Regions from separate parts of the Sphingopyxis kveilinensis genome, predicted to be linked through region 3. Evidence: predicted binding sites of a transcription regulator. Region 3 holds the regulator's gene; each other region holds the start of a gene.
The links. The regulator LexA, encoded in region 3, represses DNA repair genes until DNA is damaged. The targets are predictions, from matches to a motif close to GTTCCNCNCTTGTTCT.

Region 1 (3,279 bases), 1.6 Mb from region 3:
AGTTCCACACCGCGTCGCTGTTCTTCGCCTTGTCGACGAGCAGCGCCTCGAGGTGCGGGTTGCGGATCGAGAAGCTGCCCGAGAGCGTCTTGTGCGTGTAGATGTTCGCCGGAATCGGCTCGATGCACGCGCTGGTGCCGCCGCAAATGATGCTGATCGACGCGGTCGGCGCGATCGCCATCTTGCAGCTGAAGCGTTCCATCACGCCCTGATCGGCGGCGTCGGGGCAGGGGCCGCGCTCGTTGGCGAGCAGCATCGAGGCGGCGTCGACCTGCGCACGGATATGCTTGAAGATGCGCAGGTTCGACGATTTCGCCATCGCGCCTTCGAAGGGCAGGCCGCGCGCCTGGAGGAAGCTGTGGAAGCCCATGACGCCGAGGCCGACGCTGCGTTCGCGGCTGGCGCTATATTTGGCGCGCGCCATTTCGGGCGGGGCGCGGTCGATATAATCCTGAAGGACATTGTCGAGCATCCGCATCACGTCCTCGATGAAACGCTTGTCGCCGTTCCATTCGTCCCAGGTTTCGAGGTTCAATGACGAGAGGCAGCAGACCGCGGTGCGATCGTTGCCGAGATGGTCGCGGCCGGTCGGCAGGGTGATTTCGGAGCAGAGGTTCGAGGTGGTGACCTTGAGGCCGAGATCGCGGTGATGCTTGGGCATCATGCGGTTCACCTGGTCGATGAAGATGATGTAGGGCTCGCCCGTCGCGAGGCGCGTTTCGACGAGTTTCTGGAACAGCGAGCGCGCGTCGACGGTGCCGCGGACGCTGTTGTCCTTCGGCGAACGGAGGTCGAATTCCTTGCCGTCGCGGACGGCCTCCATGAACTCGTCGGTGATGAGCACGCCGTGGTGGAGGTTGAGCGCCTTGCGGTTGAAGTCGCCCGAGGGTTTGCGGACCTCGAGAAACTCCTCGATCTCGGGGTGCGAGATGTCGAGGTAGCAGGCGGCCGATCCGCGGCGCAGGCTGCCCTGCGAGATGGCGAGGGTGAGCGAGTCCATCACGCGGACGAAGGGGATGATGCCGCTGGTCTTGCCGTTGAGGCCGACGGGTTCGCCGATGCCGCGCACCGCGCCCCAATAGGTGCCGATGCCGCCGCCGCGGCTCGCGAGCCAGACATTCTCGTTCCAGGTGCCGACGATGCCCTCGAGGCTGTCGTCGACCGAATTGAGGTAGCAGCTGATCGGCAGGCCGCGGCCGGTGCCGCCGTTCGACAGCACCGGGGTGGCGGGCATGAACCACAGCTTCGAGATATAGTCGTAGAGGCGCTGCGCATGCTCCTGGTCGTCGGCATAGGCGTCGGCAACGCGCGCGAAGAGATCCTGATAGGATTCGCCAGGAAGCAGATAGCGGTCCTGCAGCGTTTCCTTGCCGAAATCGGTGAGGAGCGCGTCGCGGCTCGTGTCGGTGACGATGGCAAAGCGGCGCGCGTGAACCTTGGGCTCGCCGCCGTCGTTCAGCTTAGCGCCCGCCGAATCGTCTTTCGATTCGGTGACCGTCGCAGCGTCATTCTTTGCCAGTTCCATCGTCGCCACGTCGCCCGTCTCCACTCGTTCGCTTTCCCGAAAATCCATCCTGTTCGCCCCCGATCTGACGGCGCACAAGGGTGCGCCTGTTCCCGTCTTGTTCGACTCAGGGCGAAGCCCCGGTCTTAGCATCTTTACCTGTCCGCGTGGGCACTTTTTTGGACGCAAGCAGGGTTTTTCCGGGCCCATATGCGATGGGCGACGGAAATCCGCCACTTTCACCTGATACAATTTCTTGGGGTGCCCCCGTGGTTGACCCACCACCTATAGTGCCACGTCGGCGCTGCGATGCAAGACGATAAATGACAGATCGGGGACTCAACTCGTCGATAATTTGATTCGTCTCGTCGACAGAATTGCAAGCCCGGCGGGCAGAATGCCAGCGTTTCCGGGCTCTATCGGGCGCTTGCGAGAAGCGGCGGCAAAATATGCGATATCCGGCGATGGGTCGATGCGAGCCAGATCAGGCTTGGCCGAGCGTGCCGACGGGCCGGGATGAAGATTGGCCGGTTGCGATCGAAGCTAGCGGTCGCCCCCGCGGAGGCAGGGGCCGATGTCGGTTTACGCGGCGACGCTGGAAAAGGTCGATGGCGGCCCCCGCCTTCGCGGGGGCGACGTTGCGAGGCAAAGTCCGCTCACCCCCAACAAAGCCGCCCGCACCGGGCAGCCGCTAGCGTGGCGGGCAAAAGAAAAGGGCCCCGGCGATGCCGAGGCCCCATTCTCAAAATCGTTTCCGATTAGGCCGAACCGCCACCGCTACCGGTGCCGCCGCCGCCCATAAAGCGCCAAAACCAACCCATGACAAATCTCCTGATAAGACTGCCCATGCAGAACAGTTAACGGAGTGTATACCTTAATTAGTAAGGTAAATCGAGTCTTAACTATAAAAGATTATCGCCATTCTGGCAGTTAGGCCGTGCGGCTGTGCGGGGAGGTTGAAAGCTTCGCGACGAGTTCGGAAAATAATTGTGGTTTTCCAAGGTGATAGCCTTGGCCCACGTCGCAGCCGAGTTGGCCAAGCAGCGCCATTGTTTCAGCATCTTCAATGCCTTCGGCGACCGCGACGGCGCCAAGACGGTGCGCCAGATCGATCGTCGATTTGACGACTTCGCGGTTGCGCTGCGAATCGCGCATCGTCATCACGAATCGCTTGTCGATCTTGATTTCGTCGGCCTCGATCTCGGTCAGATATTCGAGGTTCGACTGGCCAGTGCCATAATCGTCGATCGACAGGCGGATGCCCGTGCGGCGGAGCTGCGCCAGCGTCTGACGCGCCTGCCGGCTGTTTTCGATCTGCGCGGTTTCGGTGATCTCAATCGTCAGCGTCTCGGGCGGCAGGTGGTGCGCGGTGAGCATGACGCGGATCGTCCCGACGAGGTCACTATGATCGAGCAGGCTGGCCGACAGGTTGACCGACATGTTGATATTTATGCCGCGTTCGCGCAGCTGCGCGCCCGAACGGATCGCCTGATCCATCACGAACAGCGTAAGGCGATAGATGTCCTGGCTCTTTTCCGCCTGGACGATGAATTCATCGGGGGGAATCGGCCCGCGCGTCGGATGCGTCCAGCGCGCGAGCGCCTCGACCCCGACGAGCTGCCCGGTCGCGATTTCATACTGCGGCTGGAAGGCGACCCAGATGTCGCCGCCGGTGAGCGCGTCTTCGAGCTGCGAGTGGAACGACAGCTGCCAGCCGGCGTCGTCCTTCTGCCGCGGGGTATATTTGGTCCACAGCGCGCGCGTGCGGATTGCGC
Region 2 (3,279 bases), 1.7 Mb from region 3:
GCGCGCATCTTCGCTCCGCATCAGCGCGCTCCGCTCGAGCGTGTTATGCTCCCAAAAGGGGGCATCCGATGCAATGCGGCCGTCCTGAATGCCGAGCGCAACGCGCTTCGAAGCCTGCACCGACAATGGGGCGTTGGCGGCGATCTTTCCGGCTAGCGCGATCGCAGTCGGCATCAGCTCGGCGAGCGGCACGACATGATTGACGAGCCCAAATTCGGCGGCACGCGCCGCCGGGATCGGGTCGCCCGTCAGCATATATTCCATCGCCAGCTTGCGCGGCAGCTGCTGCGCCAGCCGGAAGGCGCCGCCCGCCGCGGCGAACAGCCCGACCTTGACCTCCGGCAGCCCGAATTGCGCGTGGTCGGCGGCGACGATGATGTCGCTCATCAAGGCGATCTCGCACCCGCCGCCGAACGCGAAACCATTGACCGCGGCGATGATCGGTTTCGAGATCGGGTGCGCGACCATGCCGGCGAAGCCCCACGCCTGCTGCGCTGGATCGGAAGGGGCCAGGCTTTCGCCGCGCGACAGCGCCACCAGATCGGCGCCGGCGCAGAAGCTCTTGTCGCCCGCGCCGGTGATGACGACCGCGCGGATTTCGGGATCGTTTTCCGCCTCTTCGAGCGCGGTGCCGATGCCGACATGGACCGCGGCGTTGACTGCGTTGCGCGCCTCGGGCCGGTTGATCGTGACGATCAGTATGTGACCTTGGCGTGTCGTGAGGATGGTGGTGTCGGTCATCTCGAATCTCTCCCTTTGGCGGAGTATCGCGGGTGGTTGACGTTTACGTCAACTGTAAAGGGTGCAGCCGCTCTCACCGTCATTGCGGCTGCAGCGAAGCAATCTCCAGGCATCGGCCTTAGGCGACGCCGATAGCTGGAGATTGCCGCGTCGCCTTAGGCTCCTCGCAATGACGAAGTCGGTTAAATCGACTGCCCGGTCTTCGCCCAGTCGGCGAGGAAGCCTTCAATACCCTTTTCGGTGAGGATATGCTTGAACAGTCCTTTGATCACCGACGGCGGTGCGGTCATCACGTCGGCGCCGATCTTCGCGGCTTCGAGCACATGGATGCCGTGGCGCACGCTCGCGACGAGGATTTCGGTCTCATAGCCGTAATTGTCGTAGATCAGCCGAATATCGGAGATCAGCTGCATCCCGTCGAACCCATTGTCGTCATGACGACCGACGAAGGGCGAGACGAAGGTCGCGCCCGCCTTGGCGGCGAGCAGCGCCTGCGCCGCCGAGAAGCAGAGCGTCACATTGACCATCGTGCCGTCGCTGGTCAGCGCCTTGCAGGTTTTCAGCCCGTCGATCGTCAATGGCACCTTGATGCAGACATTGTCGGCAATCTTGCGGAGGATTTCGGCCTCTTTCATCATCGTGTCATGGTCGAGCGCGACGACTTCGGCCGAGACGGGGCCGGTGGTCAGCGCGCAAATCTCGCGCGTAACTTCCTTGAAATCGCGGCCCGACTTCGCGATCAGCGACGGGTTGGTGGTGACCCCGTCGAGCAGACCGGTCGCGGCGAGCTCCTGAATGGCGTCGATTTCGGCGGTGTCGGCAAAGAATTTCATGGGATGGGCTTTCTTGCGGGCAGGTGATTCGGCTTGGTCATCGCCCTAGAGCAATGAACGTCAAATATGAACCGTGCTCGCCTTTTCGTCATGCCGGACTTGATCCGGCATCCATAGCCGCGGCGCTGAATGGACCCCGGATCAAGTCCGGGGTGACGAATGTGGAAAGAGGCTGGCGTTCGTCCTTTGTTCACGTTAAGCGCTGATCATGGCCAAAGCAAAGCGTCAATATGTTTGCCAGAATTGCGGGGGCGTCTCTTACCGTTGGCAGGGTCAGTGCGCCGATTGCGGCGAGTGGAACACGCTGGTCGAGGAGGCTGCCGAAACCGCGTTTTCCGCCAAGCACGACCTCAGCAAAGGCGGGCGGACGCTGGCGCTTGAAACGCTCGATGCCGCGAGCGCGATGCCCGAGCGGATGCTGTGCGGGATCGCCGAATTCGACCGCGCATTGGGTGGCGGTTTCGTCGCCGGATCAGCGACCCTGATCGGCGGCGATCCCGGAATCGGCAAATCGACCCTGCTGTTGCAAGCGGCGGGGCGGCTGGCCAAGGCAGGCAAGTCGGTCGTTTATATCAGCGGTGAGGAGGCGGCAGCGCAAGTGCGGCTGCGCGCGCAGCGACTGGGGCTGGGCGATGCGCCGGTTGCGCTCGCCAGCGCGACATCGGTGCGCGACATCCTCGCCACGCTCGACAGCCGGACCGCCGATTTTGTCGTCATCGATTCGATCCAGACGATGCACAGCGACCTGATCGACAGCGCGCCGGGAACTGTGAGCCAGGTGCGCGCGAGCGCGCAGGAACTGATCCGCTATGCGAAGGACAGCGGCGCCGCGATCGTACTCGTCGGCCATGTGACGAAGGACGGGACGATCGCCGGGCCGCGTGTGCTGGAACATATGGTTGACACCGTGCTGGCATTCGAGGGTGAGCGCAGCCATCAATATCGCATCCTGCGCGCGGTGAAGAACCGCTTTGGGGGCACCGACGAGATCGGCGTTTTCGCAATGGGTGAGGAAGGGTTGGGCGAGGTTTCGAACCCGTCGAGCCTGTTCCTCACCGACCGCAGCCGCGACGTGCCCGGGTCGGTGGTATTCCCTGCGCTGGAAGGCACGCGGCCCGTGCTGGTCGAAGTGCAGGCGCTGACCGTGCGGCTGGCGAGCGGGGCCACTCCTCGCAGGGCTGTCGTCGGGTGGGACAGCGGGCGGCTCGCAATGGTGCTTGCGGTGCTAGAGGCGCGCTGCGGGCTGCAAATGGGCGCGGCCGAAGTCTATTTGAACATCGCCGGTGGATACCGGCTCACCGATCCTGCCGCCGACCTTGCGGTCGCCGCGGCGCTGATCTCGGCGTTCAGCGAGCGGCCGGTGCCCGCCGAAGCGATCGTCTTTGGCGAACTGTCGTTGTCGGGCGAAGTGCGACCTGTATCGCACGACGCGCTGCGTCTGCGCGAAGCGGCAAAGCTGGGTTTTTCAAGCGGCTGGGGGCCGAAGGGCATGAAGCGCGTGAACGGTATCGGCGTCACGGGCTTTGCCCGGCTGGGCGAACTCGTTGACCTGATGCTCGGGCGCGACTAGCCCCGCCAGAATGGGAAGTCTGACGGCTCTGGATATTATCGTGCTGACGTTCGTCGGCGGCGGCGCGGTGCTGGGTTTCATGCGCGGCCTGGTGCAGGAAGTGACGACGCTGCTCGCATGGGTGCTGGCGATTGC
Region 3 (3,279 bases):
ATGACTTTGCGCAGCGCGCATGGTTCGACGGCATCGGCGCCGTCGGCACAGTGCTCGGCGATGTCGCGCGCGCGCCGGAACGCGGGGACGCCAAACCCCCGCTGCGAACCCGGCTCAGCGCCCATATCCACGCGCAGATCGACGGATCAGCGGGCGGCATCGCGGCGGCGCTGGTGACGGGCGACCGCGGCGCAATATCCGAGGCTGACGAAGAGGCAATGCGGCGGAGCGGGCTCGCGCACCTGCTGTCGATCAGCGGGCTGCACGTCACCGCGGTCGTCGGTTTCGCGATGCTGCTGACGATGCGGCTGCTGGCGCTGAGCCCGCGGCTCGCGCTTGCAGGGCTTGTCCTGCCGCTCGCCGCGGCGGCGGGGGCGCTGGCGGGCGGGGGCTATACCTGGCTCGCCGGGGCGGAAGTGCCGACCTTGCGTTCGTTCATTGCCGCGCTGCTCGTGCTCGTCGCCTTCCTGATGGGGCGCGAGGCGCTGACCCTCCGGCTCGTCGCGGCGGGCGCGTTGCTCGTGCTCGTCTGGCGGCCCGAGGCGCTGGCGGGGCCGAGTTTCCAGCTGAGCTTTGCCGCGGTGACCGCGATCGTTGCACTCCACGAAAGCCGAACGATGCAGGCGTTCCTCGCGCGCCGCGAGGAATTGTGGCTGTTGCGTCTTGTGCGAGGCGTCGCTGGCTTGCTGCTTACGGGCCTGGTCGTCGAGGTCGCGCTTGCGCCGATCGCGCTGTTCCATTTTCACAAAGCGGGGCTGTACGGCGCGCTCGCCAATGTCGTCGCGATCCCGCTTACGACCTTTGTCGTCATGCCGGCCGAGGCGCTGGCGCTGCTGTTCGACAGCGTCGCGCTCGGCGCGCCCTTCTGGTGGGTCTCCGAGCAGGCGCTGCGGCTGCTGATCGCGCTTGCGCACACCGTCGCAAACGAACCCGGCGCGGTGACGACGCTGCCCAGCTTTCCGCCATGGGGCTTTGGTTTGGCGCTATTCGGTGGGCTCTGGATCCTGCTCTGGCAAACAGGCTGGCGCCGATGGGGGATGTTCCCGCTCGCGGCGGGCGCCGTCGTGCTGCTCGCGCAGCCGCGTCCCGACCTGCTCGTCACCGGCGACGGGCGGCACATCGCTGCGGCCCTGCCCGACGGCACCTATGCACTGCTTCGCGACCGCGCCGGCGACTATGTCCGCGACAGCATGGCCGAAGCGGCAGGAATCGACGCGCCGCTGGGCACGCTCGCCGATCTCGATCATGTCGAGTGCAACCGCGATTTCTGCCGCTGGGTTCAAGGCGAGGGCGCGGCGCGACGCGTAATCCTCGCGTCACGCGGAGGCGACCGGGTGGAGGGGGCGGACATGGCCGCGGCGTGCGCCGCCGCCGATGTCGTGATCAGCGACCGCTGGCTGCCGCGCGAATGTGTCGCCCGCTGGATGACGATCGAGCGCGACAGCCTGACCGAAACGGGAGGGCTCGCGCTCTATCTTGGCGAAAGGCCCAAAGCGGTTGCTGCGTTACGATCCGGCGCCGAGCATCCGTGGCGCCGCCCGCAGCAGGTCAGTGGTAACGACGAAGCAATCCCGACAAACGCCCTTGCACAATGACGCGCTCGGCGGGGTAGCGCTGCGGTTCATAGGCGCTGTTTGCCGGATCAAGCCGGATCATCGTGCCTTCGCGGCGGAAATATTTGAGCGTTGCGTCTTGTCCGTCGACCAGCGCGACGACGATGTCGCCTTCGCGCGCCGTGCTCGCTTTCTGGATCAGCGCATAATCGCCGTCGAAAATCCCCGCCTCGACCATCGAGTCGCCCGACACCTCGAGTGCATAATGTTCGCCCGCGCCAAGCAGCGCGGCGGGAACGGCGAGATTGTTATGATCCTCGAACGCTTCGATCGGAACACCCGCGGCGATCTTTCCATGCAGCGGAACCTCGATGATGTCGTTCGCTGCGATCGGTTTAAGCGCGGGAGGCGCCTTGCGAAGCGGGACGATGGTGTCGCGGTTGTTGCTTCCGGACCTCGCGGCTTCGGGCAGCTTCAGCACCTCCAGCGCGCGCGCGCGGTTGGGCAAGCGCCGGAGGAAACCCCGTTCTTCCAAGGCACTTATCAACCGGTGGATGCCCGACTTCGACTTGAGACCCAGCGCCTCCTTCATCTCCTCGAACGATGGCGAGATGCCGCTCGCATCGAGGCGCTGCTGGATGAAGTGGAGCAGTTCATGCTGCTTCGCGGTCAACATCGGTCATTCTCCATGAAGGCCTGAAGCCTCAGGCCGGACATAGCAGGAACGATAGTGGAACAAAGCGGAACTTGTCAAGCGATCGCGATATAACCCGCGACATCGCCCGCGGCCTGCGCCGGCGCGTCGATGTCGCGGATCAGCAATGCATTGGCCGCGGCAAGGGGGAGCGTGCGGCCGCTGTCCTGCCCTACGAGTGGAGTGATCTGCCCGCGTTCGATCCGAGCGCGCAGATAGTCGCGGCGTGGTCCCCCCGCGTCCAGCGGTGTGGCGAGCGGGGCGCGCTGCACCGCTGGTAACGGCGCGCGCGCGCCGGCGAGGTGGCGGACAAGCGGGAGGAGGAACAGCGTCGCGGTGACAAAGGCCGACGAGGGATTACCTGGCAGGCCGAGCAGGATCGCCTCGCCCAGCATTCCGGCGATCAGCGGCTTGCCGGGCTTCATCGCGATCTTCCAGAAATCCAGCCGACCGCCCGCGTCGTCGAGCGCATCGCGAACATGATCATGATCGCCGACCGACGCCCCCCCGACCGTAACGATGATGTCGTGATGCCGCGCCAGCTCGCTGAGCACCCTCGCAAGTGTCGTGCGGTCGTCGCGGACGTGGAGCGGCTGCACGGGTGCGGCGACCTCGCCCGCAAGCATCGCGGCAAGCATCACGCCGTTGCTGTCGGGGATCTGGCCGGGGCCGAGGATGCGGCCGGGCGCGACCAACTCGTCGCCGGTGGTGAGGATTGCGACGCGCGGACGGATGCCGACGGTAAGCGCAGCCGCGCCGCTCATCGCCGCGGTCGCAATGGCGCCGGGCGTCAAGCGTGATCCTGCCCTAAGCAGCGCGTCGCCTGCCGCGAAATCGGCAGCACGTACGCGGATGTGGCGCCCTCGGCTGCGCGGCCCGTCGCCCGTCAGGATCAGCCGGTCGCCGTCGCGCGCGACATCTTCCTGCACGATCACCGTATCGGCGCCGGGCGGGACGGTCGCGCCAGTGAAGATGCGCAGTGCCTCGCCGACGCCGACCGCGCTGTCGGGCGCCGCCCCCGCTGCCACCTCG

Region 1: VSX77_RS04150 (ribonucleoside-diphosphate reductase subunit alpha) is a predicted target of LexA. The motif match lies at 1,614-1,629, and genes of this name have one in related genera.
Region 2: radA (DNA repair protein RadA) is a predicted target of LexA. The motif match lies at 1,752-1,767, and genes of this name have one in related genera.

The regions. Positions count from the first base shown of each region.
Region 1 is NZ_CP144683.1:875,145-878,423, reverse strand. Features, by position in the region: gene VSX77_RS04150 (ribonucleoside-diphosphate reductase subunit alpha) at 1-1,573, opposite strand, end outside; gene VSX77_RS04145 (EAL domain-containing protein) at 2,435-3,279, opposite strand, start outside.
Region 2 is NZ_CP144683.1:777,698-780,976, reverse strand. Features, by position in the region: gene VSX77_RS03735 (enoyl-CoA hydratase-related protein) at 1-741, opposite strand, end outside; gene fsa (fructose-6-phosphate aldolase) at 924-1,574, opposite strand; gene radA (DNA repair protein RadA) at 1,783-3,144, shown strand; gene VSX77_RS03720 (CvpA family protein) at 3,155-3,279, shown strand, end outside.
Region 3 is NZ_CP144683.1:2,514,817-2,518,095, forward strand. Features, by position in the region: gene VSX77_RS11890 (ComEC/Rec2 family competence protein) at 1-1,595, shown strand, start outside; gene lexA (transcriptional repressor LexA) at 1,549-2,229, opposite strand; gene glp (gephyrin-like molybdotransferase Glp) at 2,304-3,279, opposite strand, start outside.